DNA from 3 places in the Specibacter sp. NPDC057265 genome. Region 1 is predicted to be linked to each of the others. Evidence: predicted binding sites of a transcription regulator. Region 1 holds the regulator's gene; each other region holds the start of a gene.
The links. Region 1 encodes LexA, which represses DNA repair genes until DNA is damaged. Its sites were predicted from a motif close to TCGAACANNTGTTCGA; they were not measured.

Region 1 (7,998 bases):
GTGAAGTGGCCGCCAATCAAGTGGTACTCCTGGCCTGCCGGCTCGCCGCCGTGCACCAGATACGGCCGCCCGGACACATCGACGACGGCGTTGGCAAGAGCTTCGTCAAGGGGCACGGTGGCCTCACCAAAGCGGCGGATGCCGGCTTTGTTGCCCAACGCGGTCTTGAGCACTTCGCCCAGGGAAATGGCCACGTCCTCCGCCGTGTGGTGGACATCAATGTGGGTGTCGCCCGTGGCCTTGATGTGCATGTCGATGAGCGAGTGTTTGGACAACGCCGTCAGCATGTGGTCATAGAACGGAACCGAGGTGTCAATGGTGGATACGCCCGTGCCGTCCAAATTGATCTCCACCAGGACGCTTGATTCGCTCGTGGCGCGTTCCAAGCGGGCGGTCCGTGCGGGGCCGGGGGTGGTGTCAGTCATTGCTGCAGTCCTTTGAAGTGGAGCGGGCCGGCCTTACAGCTGCAGGGCAGGGGGATGCTTCTGTGGGGTCCGTCGTGGATGTCACCAGTTTAGGAGGGTTCGGCGTTTATGCCCAACCCGGACTCCGCCTCACCGGCCTTGATCTCCCGCAGGCCGTCAAGGAAGGCAGTGGTCTCGGACTCGGTGCCGGCCGTGACGCGCAAGTGGCCGGTGATGCCCACGTCGCGAATCAGGACGCCCCTGTCCAGAAGGGCCCGCCACAGCTCGTGGGGGTGCTCCACCCCGCCGAAGAAGACGAAGTTGGAGTCCGACGGCGCCGGACTGAAGCCCAGTTCCACCAGGCCGTTGACCATCCGGTCCCGCTGGATCTTGATCTGTTCAACATTTGCCAACAGCGATGCCGAATGGCGCAGGGCCGCCACTGCCGTGGCCTGCGTGATGGCGGAGAGGTGGTAGGGCAAACGGACCAGACGCAGGGCGTCACTGACTTCGGGAGCCGCGGCAAGATAGCCCAGCCGGGCCCCCGCCAAGGCAAAGGCCTTGCTCATGGTGCGCGATACGATCAGCCGCGGGCGCCCGGGCAACAGGGACAGCGCGCTTGGCGTGCCGTCATGGGCAAACTCGGCGTAGGCCTCATCCACAATAATGATGGCCTGCGCGGCTTCACCGGCCTCGTAGACGGCCTTCACCACGTCCGCACCCAGAGCGGTGCCGGTGGGGTTGTTGGGGGAACAAAGGAAAACAATGTTTGGCGCCAGATCACGGACCTGTCGGGCCGCCGATTCCGCGGACAGCTCGTAATTGCCTGCGCGTTCACCGGCAATGTACGCAGTACCTGTCCCGCTGGCCAGCAGCGGGTACATGGAATATGTGGGAGGGAACCCCAGAGCCGAACGTCCCGGACCGCCAAAGGCCTGCAAAATCTGCTGCAGCACCTCATTGGAGCCATTTGCGGCCCACAGGTTCTCCGGCTGGAGTCCATGCCCCAGATAGTTGGCCAACTCCTGACGCAACACCGTGAATTCCCTGTCCGGGTAGCGGTTCAGACCTTCAAGTTCTGCTGCGACAGCGTCCATGATGGCCACCCGCGCATCAGCGGGAACCCCGTGGGTGTTTTCATTGACGTTGAGCAGAATGGGCACGTCCAATTGCGGTGCACCGTAAGGGTGCTGGCCGCGCAGGTCATCGCGGAGCGGCAATTGGGCTAAGCGTTCGAACTGGTCCATGACACCAGCTTATTTGCAGCTGCGGCCAAGACTGAAATGGCGTCGGCATGCGGACACATCCTCATCCTGCCGGCAAGCCGGCGACGGCCTTGTGGAGCCGGCGCTACCTCTGGATGGGGACGTAGAGGCGCTGCCCGGCTTGGACTATGCCCGAACCCAGATCGTTCAGCACCACAATTTCACTGACAACGTCCCGCACGTCCCGGCTCGGATCCGCGGCACTGGCAATGGACCACAGACTTTCCCCCTGCAGCACAGTGACACTGACGGCATAGTCGGCCATGTCAATGGGTTCATGGGCCGCCGACGCCTGGGCCGGCGACGCCAGCGAACCGGCTGCCAGGGCACACAGCGCCAATAACACCAGCGCTGCCGTCAGCAACGCCGGCAGACCCAGCAATATGAACCGGCCACGCCGGGTTAATTCCAGCCCGGAACGCCCCGCACCCTGTGTTGCAGCCGTGCCGGCGCAGCTGCCCGGGCCAGCGGTGCCGGAAGGCACGGCCGCCTGCGGTGCGCCTGCCCGGGTCCTGCCTGTTCCTGCGTTCATGGCTATGACAGTCATGACTTGGTCCTTTCGCCGTGGATCACGATCCTGGCCACCAACACCCAAGCGATCTGTTCCATGCTCTATAACTTCGATAGAACGTATGTTCTATTTCCTTGCTTCTACAGTTTTAGCACCTATTGACGACTCTTGCCAAGAGTCCGTAGAACAAATGTTTGAAATTGCCCCCGTTGTGGCTTAAACTTTCTTTAACAAGGATTGGCCTCATGTACAGTCCACCAGCAGGCACTGACATTGTTCAGGGCAGTCACGAAAGGACCACGGAACCATGGCGCTTCCCGACCCACCGCATCGCATCCCGCAGGCGCCCAGCCGCGCCGGAATGAAGGGATTGACGGTCCGGCAGAAAAAAATCCTTGAGTGCATCCAACGATCGATTGCGGACAAGGGCTATCCGCCGTCCATGCGTGAGATTGGTGACTCGGTGGGGCTCGCGAGCCTCTCCAGCGTCACCCACCAGCTAAGCCAGCTGGAACGCCACGGCTATCTGCGCCGCGACCCCAAACGTCCCCGGGCCATGGAGGTCCTTATCCCCCTGGTGCTGGACAATGGCCAGGTGGAGATCGAGGGTGTGCCAACCCCCAGCAAGCTGCGCAGCTCCAATGGCTTGAATTTCGCGGAGCTCAGCAGCTCCTCGGATACCGCCTTTGTGCCACTGGTGGGGCGCATTGCCGCCGGTGGCCCCATCCTGGCCGACCAGTCTGTTGATGACATCATGCCGCTGCCCCGGCAAATAGTGGGCAGCGGCGAGTTGTTCATGTTGAAGGTCCAAGGGGACTCCATGATTGATGCCGCCATTTGCGATGGGGACTGGGTCGTGGTGCGCCAGCAGAGCAGTGCCGACAACGGCGACATAGTTGCCGCCCTGCTGGAGGACGAAGCGACCGTGAAGACTTTCCGTCAACGCGACGGCCACACCTGGCTGCTGCCGCAAAACACCCGCTATGAGCCAATTCTGGGTGACCATGCCACCATCATGGGCAAAGTGGTGTCGGTGCTGCGGAGTCTTTAGCGGCCGGCTACAGCAACCTGCCAGGCCCGGAAACCCACAGCGGCTTTCCGGGCCTTTACTTTTCCGCCAGCCGCTTCAGCGCCGACAGCGCCACGGCGCGATCCTTGGTGGCCCAGAACGGCGGCAGCGCAGCCCGCAGGAAGCCGCCATAGCTGGCATTGGCCAATCGGGAATCAAGCACTGCCACCACTCCCCGGTCACTGCTGGAACGGATGAGCCTGCCAACACCCTGCGCCAGCCGGACGGCTGCATGTGTGGCGGAAATGGCCAAGAATCCATCTCCCCCATTACGCGCCACGGCGCGGGCCCGCGCGGTGACCAAGGGGTCGTCCGGTCGGGGGAAGGGAATGCGGTCAATGACCACCAGGCGGCAGGAGGCGCCTTGGACATCCACGCCCTGCCAGAGGGACATGGTGCCAAACAGGCAGCTGTCGGGCTCCTCGGCAAATTCCCGGATAAGAGCTGACATGGAGGAGTCCCCCTGGCAAAGGATCTTTGCCGCGAGCTGGGGGCGCAGCTTGGCGGCCGCGTCCTCGGCTGCGCGCCGGGAGGAGAAGAGCGCCAAGGTTCCGCCGCCTGCGGCGTTGATCAGCTCCTTGAGCTCCTCCAGTTGCTCCGGGGAATTGCCAAAGCCGGGCTTTTTCAAATGTGCCGCCACGTAGAGCATGCCCTGGCGGGGATAGTCAAAGGGCGAGCCCACGTCGGCGCCGGTCCACTTTGGCGCACTGGGCCCAAGCAGGCCCAGCCCGCCGGCCGTGGCTTGAAAGGACTGCCCAATGGCCAGCGTTGCCGAGGTCAGCACCACCGTGCGGTCGGCAAAGAGTCCCTCGCGCAGCTTCATAGCCACACTCAGCGGAGCAATGTTCAGCACTGCCGGCTCACTCTGCTCGGCCCGCTGGTAGCCCTGCCCCGGGACGAAGGTACCTGGCCGGGAGGCCCACACAACCTCCCCCTCGTCCTGGGCGGACAGGAGACGTTCACAGAGTTCGAAGATCAGGTTCAGCCGCGAACGGGCTATGGACCGTCCCCCATCCACGGCGGCATTGCCCTCGGGCTTGGAATCGGACAGGGCTGCGCGGCTGGCATCCCGGGCCTGGCCCACGGCTTGGCTTTGGGCCTCGGAGAGTCCCTGGGGCATGAGGCCCTCGGGGGTCCCGGCCAAAGCCAAATCCAAGGCCGCGGCGGCGGCCTGCAGCGCATCGACCGGGACGGCCGTATGCTTGCGGGTGCTGGAGGCCGCGGAGAGCAGCATCTGCACCGAGAGTTGCCCGGAAACGGCACCGGTGACACGGTCCTGCAGTTCATGGGCCTCATCGACCACCACCACGTCATAGTCCGGCAGTACGGCAATGCCTTCAAAGGCGCTGATGGCCAACATGGCGTGGTTGGTGACCACAATGTCCGCCTCAGCACCCTTGGCACGGGCCAGCTCGGAGAAGCATTCAGTGGCCAGCGGACACTTTTGCGCCCCCAGGCACTCCATGGATGTCACGGAAACCTGCCGCCAGGCCCGGTCGGTGACACCGGGAACCAGCTCGTCCCGGTCCCCGGTCTCCGTATCCTGGGCCCAGTCCCTGAGGCGGACCACTTCCTTGCCCAATTGGGATGTCGGACCCGAAGAGCTGCCCGGCAGGTGGGCGACACTGGCATCCTCCCCCAGCGTGAACAAGGCCCCTTCACCTGTGTCTTCGGTGGGAAACCCACCACCGAGCTTTTGTTTGCAGACGTAGTTGCTGCGCCCCTTCACCAACGCCACATCAATGGGCCGTGGGAGGACTGTTTCCAGGGCAGCCAGAAGCCTGGGGACATCGCGGCCCACAATTTGGGCCTGCAGGGCCAAGGTTGCCGTGGCGATCACGGCTGGTTTGTCGCTGCCGAGCGCATTGACAATCAAGGGGATCAAGTACGCCAGGGACTTCCCGGTGCCCGTGCCCGCCTGCACCAGCAAGTGGTCGCCGCTTTCAATGGCCGCCACCACGCGGCGGACCATTTCATGCTGTCCGTCACGCCGCTGCCCGCCCATGGCCTCCACGGCCCGATCCAATAATTCAAGGGCCTGCGTTGAAAGGGCCGTATCAGTCATGATGAATAAACGGCCCAACCTCGGCAGCTAAATCCTCACGGACGCGCACCTGGGCAACGGTGCCCTTTTCGCCATGCTCCAAGCTGATGATTTCCGCGTCGCTGCCGTGGAGTTTGTTCAGCACATCTCCCCGGTCGTAGGGGATCATCAACGTCAGCGGAACGCTGGGATGCGGGATGGCTTCGGCGATGGCCTCCAAAAGCTCCTCAATGCCCTGACCGGTGCGCGCGGAGACCACGACGGTGCGGGGCTCGCGCTGACGCAGGCGCTCCACCACAAAGGGATCGGCAATGTCGGCCTTGTTGAGGATGATGATCTCTGGAATCTGCAGGGCGCCCACTTCCGCAAAGACCGTGCGGACGGCCGCAATCTGCCCTTCAGGGTCGGGGTGGGAGGCGTCAACAATGTGCAGGATCAAATCCGCATCCGCCACCTCTTCCAGCGTTGAGCGGAAGGCCTCCACCAGCTGCGTGGGCAGGGAGCGGACGAAGCCCACCGTGTCCACCAGGGTGTAACCCAGACCGTCGGCGGTCTCGGTTTTGCGCACGGTGGGGTCCAGGGTGGCGAACAGGGCGTTCTCCACCAGCACTCCGGCGTCGGTGAGCCGGTTCAGCAGCGAGGACTTGCCGGCATTGGTGTAGCCGGCAATGGCCACCGAAGGCACCTTGTTCCGCTTGCGGTTGGCCCGCTTCGTTTCCCGGGCCGGTTTCATTGCAGCAATTTCGCGGCGCAGCTTGGCCATCCGGGTGCGGATCTTACGGCGGTCCAGTTCCATCTTGGTTTCACCGGGGCCGCGGGAGCCAATGCCGCCGCCGGCGGCACCCACCCGGCCGCCGGCCTGGCGGGACATGGACTCGCCCCAACCACGCAGGCGCGGGAGCAGGTATTCCATTTGCGCCAGCTCCACCTGCGCCCGGCCCTCCCGGGACTGTGCATGCTGGGCAAAGATGTCCAGGATCAACGCCGTACGGTCAATGACCTTGACCTTGACCACTTCCTCCAAGGTGCGGCGCTGCGACGGTGCCAGATCACCGTCAATAATGACGGTGTCGGCGCCGGTGGCGTGGACGATTTCCTTCAGTTCCTGGGCCTTGCCCTGCCCCAGGTATGTGGCGGGGTCAGGTTTGGCCCGACGCTGGACCAATCCGTCCAACACTTCCGAACCAGCGGTTTCGGCCAGGGCAGCCAACTCCCGCAGGGAGTTCTCGGCGTCGGCCATGGTGCCGTGGGACCACAAGCCGGCCAAAACCACCCGCTCCAGGCGGAGTTGGCGGTACTCGACCTCGGTGACGTCCTCAAGTTCAGTGGACAGGCTTCCCTGTCGGCGCAGGGCGTTTCGTTCGGCGAGCTCGCTCTGGTCGCCATCGAAGCTGCTGTGTTCAAAATCCAGCTCGGACACGGCCTGGGCGGTGCCGGCAAGGGGCCTCGTGGTGGGGGCGCCGCTGTGGGGATCCTGGTCCTCCACGGCGTCGTCGCTGCGTACGGAACGGCCGGCTGCCGCATCCTTGGCCAGAATGCGGTTAATGACTGCCTCGATCTCGGCGGCTGTCAGCTCCGAGCCGTCGGGATTTGATTCAGGTCCAGTTCCAAAGGTGCCGCCTTCGGGCAGCGTGTTGTCATCGGAACCATGGTGAGCGGATGCGTTGGACATATTCTCCTTATTGAGCGCTTGGTTCAATCGTAGTCCGGGGCACCCACACGCACACCTTTTTGCTTCCCGCTGTGGAAAAGCCCGGCAGCTTGAGCCTCGTCACCTTAGGTGTGCCTAGATACACATTGGCGTCCATTCCCACTAATCTGGCAGGACTATGGGTACTCAGGGTGCAGATCATTATTTCAGTTCACAGCCGTCAACGCCAATGAAGCGACGGCCGCTAAAGGTGATGCTGGCTGGCAAGGAACGCCAGCTGCACACGGCCGGCGGCATTTTCAGCCCCGATGGCGTGGACAAGGGAACGGCCATTTTGCTCTCCGCCGCGCCGCCGCCGTCGTCCGTGGGAAATCTGCTGGACATTGGCTGCGGCTGGGGACCGATCGCGCTCACGCTGGCCCTGCGCTCCCCCGAGGCAACTGTCCATGCCGTGGACGTCAACGAACGCTCCCTTGAACTGACGCGGGACAATGCCGCCGCCCTGGGCTTGGACAATGTGCTGGCTGCCACCCCCGACGCGGTCGACCCGGCGCTGCGTTTCAACACCATCTGGTCCAACCCGCCCATCCGGGTGGGCAAAGCCGAACTGCACTCGATCCTGCTGCAGTGGCTGCCCCGTCTGGCCCAGCACGGCAACGCCTACCTGGTGGTGCAGAAAAACCTTGGTTCCGATTCCCTCCAGCGTTGGCTGGCGGCCGAACTGGCCCAACAGTTCCCCGAGGCGGGCTTTCGGGTAAGCCGCGACTCCACGCAAAAGGCCTTCCGCGTCCTGCGCATCACGCGCACCGCACCCTAGGAAGCGAAGCCTGCGGCCAGGACGCCCTCGGCGACCACCACGGCCGGACCACTGAGCTCCACGTGTTCGCGGCCCCCGGGTCCGGTGAAGAAACGCACACCCACCACGCCGCCGGGAACAGCCACTGCCCACAGCTCCGGGGCGCCGGCGCCGGCCCAGAACCGGGTGGCGGCCGCAGCCGCGCAGGCACCCGTGCCGCAGGAGAGCGTCTCCCCCACCCCGCGTTCGTGCACGCGC
Region 2 (7,998 bases), on a different contig from region 1:
CGGGGGTGGAGGCCAGGAAGTACGCCGGCAGATCCTCATGGTCAATCAACGCCCGGTAACCTTCAAACGCGGCGTCGGACATGACTTCCATGACGGCGCCAAAACGTTGCAGCTCATCCTCGGAGTGGCGCGGCGCCTGGTGCAGCGCCGAGCCCTGCATCACGGCCGCCAGGGACAGTTCCAGGTTCTCCCGCGCCAAATCCGGCAGGGAGTACTTGTCCGAAATGACCTCGCCCTGCTCGGTGAACTTGATGGCACCTTCCAGGACGCCGTTGGGCTGGGCCATGATGGCGTCATAGGTGGGCCCGCCACCGCGGCCCACGGAACCGCCGCGGCCGTGGAACATGCGCACATTCACGCCGTGTTTGACCGCCACGTCGCGGAGTTTGCGCTGGGTCTTGTGGATTTCCCACTGGCTGGTCAGCACACCCGATTCCTTGTTGGAGTCCGAGTAGCCCAGCATGATTTCCTGCACATTGCCGCGCAGGCGCACCAGTTCCCGGTAAGTGGGGTCGGAGAGCAGCTGGTCCACGATTTCGGCTGAGGCGCGCAGTTCATCGACTGTTTCCAGCAGCGGTGCGAAGCCGATCTTGGCGTACCGGTTCTCGCCGGTGAGCTGCACCAGACCGGCTTCACGGGCCAGCACGGCCGGTGCCAGCACGTCATCGGCGCCGCGGGTCATGGAAATGATGTAGGTTTCCACCACGTCGGGGCCGTAGCTGCGCAGGGCGCGGCGCACCACGCGGAAGACGTCGTACGTGCCGTTTGCTGCGCCGTCGAGCTTGATTGGATGGCCGGAAAGCGGACGCTGGCTGGCCAGTTCGGTGCTGAGCACGGCCATGCGCTCGGCACGGTCCAACTCGGCGTACGGCTTCCCGAGTTCCCCCACGCGGTCCATGAGCTGGCCGACGGCGTCATGGTGGTAGTCGGCGTGCTCACGGATGTCCAGGGTGGCCAAATGCAGCCCGAAGGAGGAAATGGCCCGGCGCACGGAGGCCAGGGCGCCGTCGGCCACCAAAGCCGCCGAGTTGTTGCGCAGCGAGCTTTCCAGCAGTTCAAATTCCGCAATGAGTTCGGCGGTGGAGCTGTAGTCACGGCCAGGCTCGTGGTAAGCGTCGGCGGCAACACGTTTCTGGGTGTTAATGAGCTTGGCCTTGATGCAGGTGAGCTTCAGACGGTACGGCTCGTCGGCGTTCAGCTCCAGAATCCGCGGATCAATGGCCGGCAGTTTGGCAAGGTCCACGGCAATGGAATCGTTCAGCGCAGCATCGGCCCCATACAGGGCGCTGGAGTTGGAGAGCACCGTCAGCAGCTCATCAATCAGGCCCAGTGAAATCTTCACGGCATTTTGGTTTTGCAACACCAAAACTTCCCGGGTGACCTGGGAGGTCACGTTCGGGTTGCCGTCGCGGTCACCACCAATCCACGAACCAAACCGCAGCGGTGCGGCGTCGGAAGGCAGCACCACGCCATGTTCACCGAGCAGGTCGCTGAGCTCCGTGAGCACCTCGGGCATGGCGTCGGTGAGGATGTTGCGCAGGTAGTAGATGGCGTTGCGCGCCTCATCCATGGGGGTGGGACGGACCTTGCGCAGCTCATCCGTCTGCCACATCTGGTCAATGATCTCCGCCAGTTTCCTGTCCTGGCGGGCACGGCTGGTGGTGCCTTCCTCCGAGGGCGTGGCCAAAATGTCGGAGAGCTTGCGGATCTTGTCCAGGACCGAGCGGCGTGAGGCCTCGGTGGGGTGGGCAGTGAAGATGGGCCGCACATCGAGTTCATTGACCACTTTTTGCAGCGCCTCGGCGCCGGCCTTTTCAGCGATCTCGGTGACGGCCTTCGCCAGCCAGCCGTCCTTTTCCGCACGCGTGCGCAGACTGCGCACACGGTGCACCTGCTCGGCCGCATTGGCCAGATGGAAGTAAAACGCGAAGGCACGCACCAAATCCGTCGCCTGCTCAAGCGGCAGGGAGGCGAGGACTTCGCGGACCTGTTCGGCGACGTCGTTGGCACTCCAGGGGCCCGTGCCGGTCTCCCCCCGGGCAGCCTCCTTGGACTCCTTGGTCAACAGGCGCACCTGCTCCACAAGCGCCAGGAGGTCAGGACCATGCTGGCGGACCAGGGATTCACCCAGCAGCGTGCTGACACGGCGCACATCTGCGCGCAGATCGGTGTCCGGCTCCTGATTGTTCGCAGTGCCCTGGGGGTTCGGTTGCAAGTCTGAGCTCATGAGTCAGCGTCCTTACGGTCTGTGCATGGGGAAGGCTCGTATGCGACGTTGAATACGTTGGAGGCCCAAGTCAGGGCCATCTGGATACTAGACCGGCGCCATCCATCGGAGCCAATCCGTCTCAAATAGTGAGGAATTTAACGGGCTTGGTACAGGGCGTGCGCTTGTTCCCAGGAGGGGTGGAAGTTGTCCCACCAGTGCTGCCAGTCAACGCTTTTGCCCGCCAGGGCCTCACATAAATGGTCCAAATGCACATGCCAGCCGGCCAACGACATCAGCACCACCTCTTCCGGCACCGCCACGGTGTTGTTAAACCGCACCAGTGTCCCTTCCGCCGTGGCTTCCAAGGTGATCCAGATCCGGCCGTGCATTGAGTTTGAAAGCTCCAACAGATGCGGGGCGTCAGCTTCCACCACGCGGCCATACCACCAGTCGGTTTCAATGCCGTGGCCTTCATCCTTGACATTGAGCCATTTCAAATCAAAGGTGGACCCTGCCTTGGCCTGTCCCCGCACCTTGGCCCACCACAGCTGCGTCTTTTCCGGATCAGTCAGCATGGCCCACACCGATTCGGGCGGGGCTGAATAATGCCGCTCGAACTTCAGCTCTGTACGCTCCGCATCCACTCTCCTGGTGGTCCCCAGCGGAAACCGTGTCATGTCTGTGTTTAAATCCGTGTTCGAAGCCATGGGCCCATTCTTCCACCTACGCCCGACCGGTACAGCTGCGCCGCCTTGTTGCCCGTTTTTGCCGGGCCGCAGCGGAATAGCTTCCCCACACCACCAGTTGTACTGCACAAGGAAGAACAGCCCAGTCAACAGGAGCATCGTGAACACCACCACCATTGAACTTGACCGTCTCACGCAGAGGTGGGAACGCTTCCGAGCAGGGCGCAATACGGCACTTGCTGCGCCACATGGGTGGCTTAGCTTGACGGCTTTACACTGGTTGCCGGCAGCCCCGGCGGCGCTGCCAGGCATTCCCGGATTGTGGAGCTTTGAAGGTACGACGGCGTACCTCACCGCCACCGCCGCCGATCGCCTCACACTGCTGGAAAGTGGCACACCCGTTGCTGGCACTGTCACGGCGGAACTGGCCGATGAGGAATCCTTGAACTGGGTCTCATTCGGTGATGTGGTGGTGGAGCTGGGTGTGCGGGCCAATAGATATATGATCCGCACCCGTGATTCCCAATCCCCGGTGCTGACCTCCTTTACCGGCGTGCCAGTGTTTGCATACGATCCTGATCTTGCTTTGATGGCCACCTTCACGCGCTATGACGCCCCACGCCGCAGGGCCATTGATACGGCCAACCCTTTGGTGGCTGGCGTTGCCGAACTGGTGGGGGAAGTGACCTTTGAATTGGACGGTGCGCGCTATCAGCTTGCCGCAGAGGAGGCCGAACTGGGCGCCCTGGTTGTCGCCTTCCGTGACGCCAGCAATGGAACCACCACCTCGCACTGGCGCAAGATCGAGCTCACCCGGCCACGCCCGGACGGCTCCGTGATGTTGGACTTCAATCGGGCCATCAACTACCCGAGCGCCTTCACCGACTTCGGCACCTGCCCGGCACCGGTAGCGGAGAATGCCCTGCCTGTCGCCGTGGAAGCCGGGGAACGGGATCCACAAAAATAAAGGCAGCCATTCGGCGGGAGCCTGATCCACTGCGATTCCCCGTCAGTGGAGGCCTGTGGGTTGGCGACGTGCCCCCGTCAATTCGATGCCGCGGGCCACTTGCAAACTATTGGTGGTGCAGGTGGTTCTCTGTGGCATTCCGGTCGATGGCGTCTTGTTCTTCTTCATCAGGGAAGGTCCCTGGGGGTGGTTGGGGGACGGTGTCTGGGGTCCAGATGGGTGGGATGTGTTCTTCGGGTGGGATGTCCCAGGACGGGTGGGTTGCGTCCCAGTGCTGCCAGGAATCCTCGTCGTGGTCGTGGAGTTGTTGTTGGAGGTTGTTTTTGACCCATTCGGGGTAGGTCGGGGCTGGGGTGTCGTCGGTTTCTGGCGGGTACCAGTGTCCGGTGGGGGATGTCCATCCCACGCGTCCTTCTTCGGTCATGGTCGGGGTCCAGCCGCGCAGGCGGGTGTTTTGACGTTCGGCGCTTTGGTCCGTGCGAACGCATCCTTGGCGGGTTTTGTCGTCCTTGAAGTGTTTGAGGAGGTGGTGGCGTTTGCACAGGGTTTGCAGGTTGTTGTAGACGCTGCGGCCCCCGGTTTCAAAGCGTTTGACGTGGTCGACCTCGCAGTTCACGGCCACGGTGGTGCAGCCCGGGAAGAGGCAGTATTCGTCCCGGATGGCCAACATTGTTTTCATGGCTTTGCTGATCCGGTACGACTCGGGTGCGTGGTCGAGGGGTTTGTTCGTGATCGGGTCCACCAACACCCGGTACAACGAACCCGCTTGTGCGGTGAGACGCTTAGCGACGTCCACACTGATGGGTCCGACACCTTCCATCCACGCCGGTTCGTCCGTGAAGCCCAGCAATGACAGGGCCGGCATCACCAGCACAGGGGTCACCCTGGGCAGCGGCGGCCACACCCCACCGCCGGACCCGGCATTCGCGGCTGGGAGGTGGGGATTGTTGCCCGGTGCCGGTGGTGCGGGTGTGAGATCCGGTGGCTTGGATCCGTCGAACCCGGTCCAGAACTCCCTGTCCCACGGATCGGGTGCGGGATCAACAAAGCCGGGATCCGTGTAGTCCGGATCATCAAACACCGGCACCCCACCACCAAAACCGGTGCCCGAGTCCGTGTCTGTGTCTGTGTCCGTGTCTGTGTCTGTGGCAGCCTCCGCCGATTCCGCCGGTACGGCGTGTGCCGGTGCGGCAGCCTCCGCCGGCGCTGGCGTGGGTTCCGCCGGTTCTGGCACTGGTGGTGGTGGTGGGGTGTGGATGTGGTTGTCGTCCATGGTCTGGCCCAACAGCAGGGCCGCGGCAACATCGGCGCGCAACTGGGTCAGGGTCCGTGATTCGTGGGGTCCCTGGGCGGCTTGGGCGGTGGTGGTGCATTGGGAGAAAATCGCCTCGACCGTCGGGGAAGGCCCAAACAGCGTCAACCAGGACATCCCGTCCTGTCCCCGGCCCACGCGCAGGGACCGGTCTTTGAACGCCCGCCGCGTCCTGGCTGCCATGGAGTCCGGGAAGGTGCGTTCCCTTGCCCGCCGGGCCTTGTCCCTGAAGCTCGACCCCGTGCACCCTTCTGCTTTGCCCAGCAGCACTTGTTCGAAAGCATCAATGACGGACTGTGGGTGCCCGGCGTCCCGCAACACGGTCGTTTCCTCGGCAATCACGACCGCCTGCTCCCACCCCAACCCACCGGCGGTGAACAGCTTCATGGTGGCCGGGAGGTGATGGACCAGGATCCCGGCGTGATCCATCAGCTTTCCCGCGACCGCTTCGGTGATGGTCAGCAACCCGGCGAGTTCAGCCCGGATGCCCATCATCTGGGTCTGGCGCTGCCAGGCATCCAGCCCCAGCACCACACCCTCCACCCGGGCGGCCGCTTGGAGGCGTTCGACCAACACCACCAACAACGCCGCACACCGGTTCCGATGCACACTCAAAGCAGCAAGGGCTTCAGTGCAGTCATCCAACAAGCCCCGCACCCCACCCAACCGCGAGGAACCACGATCCTCGGTGGAGGAGTTCGGAGCCGGGAAATCAGGCAACCCCGCCAAACCAGCCACCGCCACAGCAAGGGAGGAAAAAGAAGGAAGAGTCAGCCCAGCGATACGGTCCGCCACAGAAACTGCGGTGGATGAACCCTCCGGACCCGCCGGGAAATTCACTGAACTACCCATACCCCCATAATAAACCCCACCAACGAGTAGAACAAGAGAAACGAGCAACCATTCGAAACTATTTTCGTATATCCGGCTAACCCCAACACCAGCTAAACGATCGCACTGATCCCGGTAATGGCGCGGCCAACAATCAATGTGTTGATCTGGTACGAACCCTCATAGGTGTAGATTGCTTCGGCATCGGCGAAAATCTTGGCCATTTTGTAGTCGCTGACAATGCCGTTGCCACCCAAAATGGAGCGTCCCAACGCCACGGTTTCGCGCATGGCTGCCGTGGTGTGCGCTTTCGCCAGCGCAACCTGAGCCATGGTGGGGAGCTGACCCTCGGCACCCGGGACACCGGCGCCGGAAAGACCGGCTTCCGCATCGTCCTGCAGTGCCGCGAGCCGCACCATCATGGCCATTGAAGAGGTGAGGTTGCCCAACATGCGCACCAATTGGTCCTGCACCAGCTGGAAGGAGGCAATGGGCCGGCCAAATTGCTGCCTCTGCACTGCATAGTCGCGGGCCACATCGAAGGCTGCCAGCTGCTGCCCCACCGCCTGCCAGGCAACGGAAACGCGCGAACCCAGCAACAGTTTATTGGTGTCGTGGAAGGAGTTTTCCCCCATGATCCGGTCACACTCAGCCACGCGTACGTCTTTTAGAACAATGTGCGCGTTCTGCACGGTGCGCAGGGCAATCTTGTGCTCAATCCTGGTCCGCATCACGCCAGGAAGGGAAGCATCCAAAAAGAAGCCCCGCACCTGGCCGGTTTCGGCATCCTTGGCCCACAGCAGCATCCTGTCGCAGAACGTGCCATTGCCAATCCAACGCTTGGCGCCGTTGATCACCCAGTGGGTGCCGGCGTCGTCCTGCACGCGCCGCGCGGTGGTGGACATGCCGCCGGCGACGTCGCTGCCATGCTCAGGTTCGGTCAGGGCAAATGCCCCGGTGGAGCGCAGGGCGAGGGCGTCAGGGAGCATCCGCGCCTGCTGCTCGGCGGAACCAAAGTCAATGAGCGCCTGGACAAAGAGGTCGTGGTGGACCAGGAAAAAGGTGGCCAGCGAGGTGTCCACGCGGGTCATTTCCGCCACGACCAGGCCCGTGAAGAGGTGGCTGAGGCGGCGGCGGTCGGGTGCGGCCAAGTCCAGGGCGGCAATCTTGGGCAGGATGCGCGTGGGGAATGCGGCGTCATTCCACCACTGGACTGCGTACGGCGCCACCTCCGTGGCCAGGAACTCCCGCAGCTGAACCAGTTTGGCCTTCTCTCCAGGACTCAGCAGGGCTTCAAAACCGTAAAAGTCCGCCGCGGGCAGCGACGTGGCCGAGGTGCTCATTTTGGCGCCATGCGGATTGCGCCGTCGAGCCTGATGGTCTCCCCGTTGAGCATGGCATTGGCCACAATATGCTCCACCAGGGCGGCGTATTCGGCAGGCTTGCCCAGCCGCGAAGGGTGCGGCACCTGCTGGCCCAGGGAATCCTGCGCAGCCTGCGGCAGCCCCGCCAGCATGGGGGTTTCAAAAATGCCCGGCGCAATGGTCACCACGCGGATCAGCGAGCGCGCCAATTCCCGTGCGATGGGCAGGGTCATGGCGGCCACCGCACCCTTGGAGGCGGCGTAGGCCGGCTGCCCGATCTGGCCGTCGAACGCCGCGACGGAGGCGGTATTGACAATGACGCCGCGCTCGGGCCCGAACTCGCCGTCGAGAGGTTCAGCCGCCGCCATGGCCTCGGCGCACAGACGCAGCACATTGAAGGTGCCCAGCAAATTGATGTGGACCACGCGGTTGAAGTCCTCCAGCGGCAGGACCCCGGCGCGCCCCAGCACCTTCCCGGGCGTGGCCACGCCTGCGCAATTGACGGCGATCCGCAGCGTGCCCAGCGTCGCGGCGGCCGCAATGGCCGCACGCATCTGCTCCTCGTCCGTGACGTCCGCCGGCACAAACCCTGCCCGCTCCCCCAGCTCAGCGGCCAGGTGGGCCCCTTG
Region 3 (7,998 bases), on a different contig from region 1:
CGGGGTACGTGCAGGGCCGCACCGGGGCCGGGGAATCAATAATCACGTCCATAGTTTCTCATGGCACCGCGCGCCGCGGCCCATCCATGCCGCAGCGGCCATGGACGGGTCCCCGGGCAGGGGCGTCACAGCACCTCGCGCAGGAACTCCGCCGTATAGCTGTCCTGGCTCTTGGCCACCTTTTCCGGGGTTCCGGTGGCCACCACGCGCCCGCCGCCCGTGCCGCCGTCGGGCCCCATGTCCACGATCCAGTCCGCGCTCTTGATCACATCCAGGTTGTGTTCAATGACAATGACCGTGTTGCCCTTGTCCACCAGGCCCTGCAGCACCAGCAGCAGCTTGCGGATGTCCTCAAAGTGCAGGCCCGTGGTGGGCTCGTCCAACACGTAGATGCTGCGCCCGTTGGAACGCTTTTGCAGTTCCGCCGCCAGCTTCACCCGCTGCGCCTCGCCACCGGAGAGGGTGGTGGAGGCCTGGCCCAGGCGCACATAGCCCAGGCCCACGTCCACCAGCGTGCGCAGGTGCCGGGCAATGGGGGTGAAGGCGGCAAAGAAGTCCGCACCCTCCTCAATGGGCATGTTCAGCACGTCGGCAATGGACTTGCCCTTGTAATGCACCTCCAGCGTTTCGCGGTTGTACCGCGCGCCGTGGCACACCTCGCAGGGCACATAGACGTCGGGCAGGAAGTTCATTTCAATTTTCAAGGTGCCGTCACCGCTGCAGGCCTCACAGCGGCCGCCCTTGACGTTGAAGGAGAAACGGCCCGGCTGGTAGCCGCGCATCTTGGCCTCGTTGGTCTCGGCAAAGAGCTTGCGGATGTTGTCAAACACGCCCGTGTAGGTGGCGGGGTTGGAACGCGGGGTGCGGCCAATGGGGCTTTGATCCACATGCACCACCTTGTCCAGATGCTCCAGCCCGTCCACCCGCAGATGCCGCCCGGCCACCTGCTTGGCGCCGTTGAGCTTGTTGGCCAGCACCTTGTACAGGATCTCGTTGACCAGGGTGGACTTGCCGGAGCCGCTGACGCCCGTCACAGCCGTCAACACGCCCAGGGGGAACTTCACGTCAATTTTGTCCAGGTTGTTTTCCTTTGCCCCCACCACCATCAGCTCACGCTTTTTGTCGTACTTGCGGCGCTTTGCCGGGACGGCAATGGCCTTGCGCCCGGAGAGGTAGTCGCCCGTCAGGGAGCGGGTGTTCGCCAGCAGATCCGCCAGGGACCCGGAATGGACCACCTCGCCGCCGTGCTCGCCGGCGCCGGGACCAATGTCCACGATCCAGTCCGCTTCCTTGATGGTGTCCTCATCGTGTTCCACCACTATCAAGGTGTTCCCGAGGTCCCGCAGCCGGGTCAGGGTTTCAATGAGGCGGCGGTTGTCGCGCTGATGCAGGCCAATGGAGGGCTCATCGAGCACGTACAGCACCCCCACCAGCCCCGAGCCGATCTGCGTGGCCAGGCGGATCCGCTGGGCCTCGCCGCCGGAAAGGGTCGCGGAGGCGCGTTCCAGGTTCAGGTACTCCAGGCCCACATCCAGCAGGAACTTCAGGCGGGCCTGTATTTCCTTCAGCACCTGGCTGGCGATTTGCTCCTCCCGGTGGGAGAGCGTCAAGTTGCTCAGGAAGGCAAAGCAGTCACGCATGGACAGGGCGCAGACCTCGGCAATGGACTTGCCATTGATCAGCACCGAAAGCGACGCCGGGTTCAGACGCGCCCCGCCACAGGCCGGGCAGGCGATCTGGCGCATGTACTCTTCATAGCGGTCGCGGGCATGGTCGGACTCGGTTTCGGCATGCTTGCGCTGAATGTACTGCACGGCGCCTTCAAAGCCCGTGCTGTACTTGCGCTCCCGGCCAAAACGGTTCTTGTACTGCACCACCACCTTGTGGTCCTTGCCGTACAGGATGGCGGTGCGGGCGGCGGTGTCGAGCTTGTTCCACGGCGTTTCCAGAGTGAAGCCCAGCTCATTGGCCAGACCCTCCAGCAGGCGGTTCCAATATTCCGTGGTGGCGGTTCCCAGCGACCAGGGGGCAATGGCGCCGTCCCGCAACGACAGGAACGGGTTGGGAACCACCAGCTCCTCATCGACCTCCAGTTTTGAACCAATGCCGCTGCAGGCGCTGCAGGCGCCAAAGGGGTTGTTGAAGGAAAAGGAGCGCGGCTCAATCTCGTCAATGGCCAGGGGATGTTCGTTCGGGCAGGCCAGGTTCTCCGAGAAGGTGCGCAGGCGTCCGGCGTCGTCGTCGGCAAGGTCGACCAGCTCGGCGACCACGCGCCCCTCGGCCAGGTTCAGCGCCGTCTCCACCGAATCGGTCAGGCGTTGGGTGATGCCGTCCTTGATGACCAGGCGGTCCACCACCACTTCAATGGTGTGTTTGAAGGTCTTCTTCAGTTTGGGCGGATCGGAAAGCTGAATCTGTCCGCCGTCGACCTTGGCGCGGGAATAGCCCTTGGCCGTCAATTCCTTGAAAAGCTCCACAAACTCGCCCTTGCGGTCACGCACCACGGGCGCCAGGATTTGGAAGCGGGTGCCCTCGGGCATTTCCAGCAACTGGTCCACAATCTGCTGCGGGGTCTGCTTGGCAATGGGCTCGCCACAGACGGGGCAGTGCGGTGTCCCCACCCGCGCCCACAGCAGGCGCATGTAGTCGTAGATCTCCGTGATGGTGCCCACGGTGGACCGCGGGTTTTTCGACGTCGACTTTTGATCAATGGACACCGCCGGGGACAATCCCTCAATGAAGTCCACATCCGGCTTGTCCACCTGGCCCAGGAACTGCCGGGCATACGCGGACAGGGACTCCACGTAGCGGCGCTGGCCCTCGGCAAAAATGGTGTCGAAGGCGAGCGAGGATTTTCCGGATCCGGACAGCCCGGTAAAGACGATCATGGAGTCGCGCGGCAAGTCAAGATCAACGTTGCGCAAATTGTTTTCCCGGGCCCCCTTCACCACCAGACGGGACAAATCAGGGCGCTTGGGGAGGGTTTCATGCGTTACTTGCTGGGCCATTGTTTCCTTCACATCCGGGAGTGCCACACCGTGGCTTGGGCGGGCGGGCACTGGCCCCGCACACCCTGCAGACACTAAAAAGTATAATCGAAAGTTCGTTCGAACATGGACCGCGGGGGGCCGTAAAGCCCCTCCGTTCGCTCCCGGCTCAACTGCTCCCCAGGGCAGCCTTGACGATGTTCAGGGCCTGGTTTTGCGGCACGCCAAGTTCGCGCACCACCTCGGCGTAGGCCTCGGCCGCGAGCGCCACCTGGGCGGCGATTTTGTCCCCGCCCGAAGCAATGGCGGTTCCGCTGCGCCCGGCAGTGGCCACAATGCCGGCCTGTTCCAGTTCCCTGTACGCCCGGGCCACCGTATTGGCCGCCACGCCCAAATCACTGGCCAGGGCCCGGACCGAGGGCAGCTTGGTTCCCACGGCCAGTTCACCGGAGGAGGCAAGGTCAAGGATCCGCAATCTGATTTGCTCGAAGGGGGGCACCGTGGAATCCGTATCGAGACGCCAACGCCGCATGAGTTGATCCATGGCATTCATTGCGTGTCCACCTCTTCCGCCGCTGCATCACCACAGCCGCTAGCAACAAGATTGTGCCTAGTTCAAATCGTAGTGGAAAGGCCACGGGCGCGACAGCGTGAGATTGCCCATAGCCGCACCGCGCCAGGGCGCAGGTACGGCCACCGCCGCCTGCCGGGCGGGCTGCGTGCCTATGGCGCGGCGGCGGGCTGGGCTTCCTTGCGCCCCACCATGAAAATCCGGCGGAAGGGAAAGAGCGTGCCAAATTCACCCGGCGGGTAGGCCTTGGCCAGCAGCGCACCGTACTGCCGCTCGAACACCTTTTGGCTCTCTGGATCCAGGGCTGCCAGGATGGGGCGCAGGGCCGCGCCGCGGGTCCACTCCAGCACCGGGTTCCGGCCCTGGAGCAGCTGCTGGTAGGTGGTCTCCCAGACTTCCACGGCGGCTCCGCCGCGCCGGAACAGCCGGTGGTAGTCGCCGGGCGTGCCCACTGCGTCATCGTGGTGCACCACATCCGCCAGCCTGGCGCGCCACGGTGCACTGAGGGCCAGCTCACGCATCAGGGCATGCGATGGGGCGTGGTGGTTCCCGGGGACCTGCACGGCCAGCCACGCGCCGGGGCGCAGCGTCTGCAGCCACGTGCCCATGAGTTCCAAGTGGCCTGGCACCCAGTGCAGGGCCGCATTGGAGACCACCACGTCGGTGTCGGCCTCCGGACGCCAGCTGGCAAGGTCCCCCTCGGCGAAGCCCAGCTTGCCGGCCTGCAGCTGTGCCGCGGTGGCCCGGGCCTGTGCCAGCATGTGCGCGGAGCTGTCGATCCCCAGGACGCGGGCTTGGGGCCAGCGTTGGGCCAGCGTGGCGGTCAGGGTCCCCGGGCCGCAGCCCAGGTCCACCACTGAACGCGGGGCTTCGGCGCGGATGCGTGCGGTGAGGTCAAAGAAGGGGCGGCTGCGGTGGTCGGCAAATTCGCCGTACTTGGCCGGTTCCCAGGGAAAACTTTTGTCAACCATGGCGTTATCCTGCCACAGCTGCGAGCGCCTAAGCTGGAAGGACCATGAATCTTCTTGAACAGCTTGCCACCTTGAACCCGCAAACCTCCTCCGATGACGATGTCCTGGACGCGTTTCTGGAGTGGACCATGGAGCGTGGTTTGGAGCTGTATCCGGCCCAGGAGGAGGCCGCCCTGGAACTGGTCAGCGGCAACAATGTGATCCTTTCCACCCCCACGGGTTCGGGCAAGTCCATGGTGGCCATTGCCGCGCACTTCAATGCCATGGCCCGGGGCGCAGCCAGCTACTACACGGCCCCCATCAAGGCGCTGGTGTCGGAGAAGTTCTTTGCCCTGTGCGAGATCTTTGGGGCGCAAAACGTCGGCATGATCACCGGAGACTCCTCCGTGAACCAGGATGCGCCCATCATTTGCTGCACGGCGGAGATCCTGGCCAACATTGCCCTGCGCGAGGGGGCAGACGCCGATGTGGGCGTGGTGATCATGGACGAGTTCCACTACTACTCGGATCCGCAGCGCGGCTGGGCGTGGCAGCTGCCCCTGTTGGAGCTGCCGCAGTCCCAGTTCCTGCTCATGAGCGCCACCTTGGGGGACGTCAGTCGCTTTGAGCGGGAACTGACCGAACTGACCAACCGGGAGACCACCACCGTCTCCTCCGGCGAGCGCCCCATTCCGCTGCATTACTACTATGTGCAAACGGGCGTCCACGAAAGCCTGGAGGAGCTGCTGGCCACCAAACAGGTGCCGGTCTATGTGGTGCACTTCAGCCAGGCCGAGGCCATTGACCGGGCACAGAACCTGATGAGCATCAATGTGTGCACCCGCGGGGAGAAGGACAAAATTGCTGAGCTCATTGCCGGCTTCCGTTTCTCCGCGGGCTTTGGCAAGACCTTGAACCGGCTGGTCCGCCACGGCATTGGCGTCCACCATGCCGGCATGCTGCCCAAGTACCGCCGCCTGGTGGAGCAGCTGGCGCAGGCGGGGCTGCTGAAGGTCATTTGCGGCACCGACACCCTGGGCGTTGGCATCAATGTCCCCATCCGCACCGTGCTCCTCACGGCCTTGAGCAAGTACGACGGCGTGAAGACCCGCGTTTTGCAGGTGCGTGAGTTCCAGCAAATTGCCGGACGCGCCGGCCGGGCCGGTTATGACACGGCCGGAACAGTCATTGTCCAGGCCCCCGAGCACGTGGTGGAGAACGCCAAGGCCATGGCCAAGGCGGTGGCGAAGTTTGGTGACGACCAAAAGAAGCTGCGGCAGGTGGTGAAGAAGAAGCCACAGCAGGGCTTTGTCAGCTGGGGTGAGCCCACGTTCAAGCGCCTGGCCGAATCCGTGCCGGAGCCGCTGACCTCCAGCTTCACCATCACCCATGCCATGCTGCTGAACCTGCTGGAACGTCCCGGGGACCCCTTCCAGGCCGCCAAGGCGCTGTTGACAGAAAACCACGAGCCCCCCGCCAAGCAGCGCGCCCTGATGCGCAAGGCCATTGGCATGTACCGGGAACTGCTCGGCGCCGGCGTGGTGGAGCGCATCCCGGCGGAGGAACTGGAGGCCGATGGACGCACGGTGCGCCTGACAGTGCACCTGCAAATGAACTTTGCCCTGAACCAGCCGCTCTCCCCCTTCGCGCTCGCAGCCCTGGACCTGTTGGATCTTCAGTCGCCCAGCTACGCCCTGGACGTCATCTCGGTCATTGAGTCCACGCTGGAGAAGCCGCGGCAGATCCTCTCCGCCCAGCTCAAGCGCGAACGCACCGAAAAAATCACCGACATGAAGGCGCAGGGCATCGAGTATGACGAGCGAATGGCGATCCTGGACGAGGTCAGCTACCCGCAGCCGCTGCAGGAGCTGCTCTTTGACGCCTTTGAGGTGTACCGCAGGGCCGCGCCGTGGATGGGCGACTTTGAACTGAGCCCCAAGTCCATCATCCGTGACATGTATGAGCGGGCCATGAACTTTGGCGAGTACGTCCAGTACTACTCCCTGGCCCGTTCCGAAGGCATTGTGCTGCGCTACCTCACCGACGCCTACAAGGCCCTGCGCCAGACGGTCCCCCAGGATGCCCTGCGTGAAGACCTGGAAGACATCATCCTGTGGCTCGGTGAGCTGGTCCGCCAGGTGGATTCGAGCCTGCTGGACGAATGGGAGAAGATGACCAGCGGGGAGGATTCGGCCACCTTGGCCGAAGCCGCGGAGCCGGCCCTGCCCCCCGCTCCCCCGCGCCTGAGCGACAATACCCGCGCCTTCCGGGTGATGGTCCGCAATGAAATGTTCCGCCGGGTGGAACTGGCTGCCGACGATGACTTTGAGGAGCTGGGCAGGCTCGACGGCGAACACGGCTGGGATGCCGACCGTTGGGCCGATGCGCTGGACGGGTACTGGGACGAACACGAATACCTGGAGTCCGGTCCTGCCGCCCGGGGCCCGGCGCTGCTGCAGATCACCATGGGCGATGACAGCTGGGAGGTGCGCCAGGGCCTCATGGACCCGGCAGGCAACAACGACTGGTACATGCTGGCCACCGTGGATCTGGAGGCGTCAAACGAGGCCGGTGCCGCCGTCGTCCGCTTCCAGGAATTCAGCCGGATGTAGGGCGGGCACTAAGCTGGCGTCATGACTTTGCTGCGCACCGCGACCCCCGCCGACGTTCCCGCCATCTTGGGCATGATCCATGATCTGGCCGTGTATGAAAAAGAGCCGGAGGCGGTGAAAAACACGCCGCAGATGCTCCAGGCCAGCCTGTTTGGCGCCAATCCGCAGGTTTTCGCCCATGTGGTGGATTCCCCGGTGGCCGGCGATCCCATTGTGGGCTTTGCGCTGTGGTTTTTGAACTACTCCACCTGGGAGGGCACGCACGGGATTTATTTGGAGGACCTGTACGTCCGCCCGGAGGCCCGTGGCGGCGGCTATGGCAAAATGCTGCTGCAGAATTTGGCGCGCATTGCCGTGGAGCGCGGGTATGCGCGGGTGGAGTGGAGCGTGTTGGATTGGAACGAGCCCTCCATCAACTTCTACAAAAAGCTCGGTGCGGCGCCCATGGACGGCTGGCATGTTTTCCGGCTGGACGGCCCGGAGCTGTCCTCCTTTGGTGCCTGCTCCACCGTGGAGGCAGCATCATGAAATCCGGCGAACCGTTTCAGGTGCGGGGATTGTTCCTGCGCGATCACCGTTTTCAGGTGCCCCTGGACCATGCGGATCCGCAGGGGCCCACCATCACCGTCTTTGCCCGGGAAATGCGCGACGCCGCGCTGGAGCACGCGGCGGAACTGCCGTGGCTGCTGTTCCTGCAGGGCGGCCCCGGCGGCAAGGGCAACCGGCCGGCGGGGCTCTCCGGCTGGCTCAAGGAAGCGGCCCGGCACTTCCGCATCCTGATGCTCGACCAGCGCGGCACCGGACTTTCCACCCCGGTGAACCGGCAGACGCTGCCGCTGGTGGGTGGTGTTGCGGAGCAGGCGGATTATTTGTCCCAT

Region 2: the regulator LexA is predicted to act here: its motif matches at 6,079-6,094, upstream of ACFUCV_RS09285 (DUF222 domain-containing protein).
Region 3: the regulator LexA is predicted to act here: its motif matches at 3,096-3,111, upstream of uvrA (excinuclease ABC subunit UvrA).

What each region holds. Positions count from the first base shown of each region.
Region 1 covers NZ_JBHUYE010000001.1:43,432-51,429, forward strand. Annotated here, with positions in the region: gene hisB (imidazoleglycerol-phosphate dehydratase HisB) at 1-425, opposite strand, end outside; gene ACFUCV_RS00210 (histidinol-phosphate transaminase) at 515-1,651, opposite strand; gene ACFUCV_RS00215 (LysM peptidoglycan-binding domain-containing protein) at 1,755-2,216, opposite strand; gene lexA (transcriptional repressor LexA) at 2,488-3,231, shown strand; gene ACFUCV_RS00225 (ATP-dependent DNA helicase) at 3,287-5,314, opposite strand; gene hflX (GTPase HflX) at 5,307-6,965, opposite strand; gene ACFUCV_RS00235 (class I SAM-dependent methyltransferase) at 7,198-7,761, shown strand; gene dapF (diaminopimelate epimerase) at 7,758-7,998, opposite strand, start outside.
Region 2 covers NZ_JBHUYE010000010.1:69,830-77,827, forward strand. Annotated here, with positions in the region: gene ppc (phosphoenolpyruvate carboxylase) at 1-2,227, opposite strand, end outside; gene ACFUCV_RS09275 (SRPBCC domain-containing protein) at 2,365-2,916, opposite strand; gene ACFUCV_RS09280 (DUF1684 domain-containing protein) at 3,056-3,862, shown strand; gene ACFUCV_RS09285 (DUF222 domain-containing protein) at 3,969-5,894, opposite strand; gene ACFUCV_RS09290 (acyl-CoA dehydrogenase family protein) at 6,119-7,348, opposite strand; gene ACFUCV_RS09295 (SDR family NAD(P)-dependent oxidoreductase) at 7,345-7,998, opposite strand, start outside.
Region 3 covers NZ_JBHUYE010000021.1:33,225-41,222, reverse strand. Annotated here, with positions in the region: gene ACFUCV_RS12905 (HAD hydrolase-like protein) at 1-46, opposite strand, end outside; gene uvrA (excinuclease ABC subunit UvrA) at 126-3,008, opposite strand; gene ACFUCV_RS12895 (GntR family transcriptional regulator) at 3,157-3,531, opposite strand; gene ACFUCV_RS12890 (trans-aconitate 2-methyltransferase) at 3,711-4,529, opposite strand; gene ACFUCV_RS12885 (DEAD/DEAH box helicase) at 4,574-7,120, shown strand; gene ACFUCV_RS12880 (GNAT family N-acetyltransferase) at 7,142-7,648, shown strand; gene ACFUCV_RS12875 (alpha/beta fold hydrolase) at 7,645-7,998, shown strand, end outside.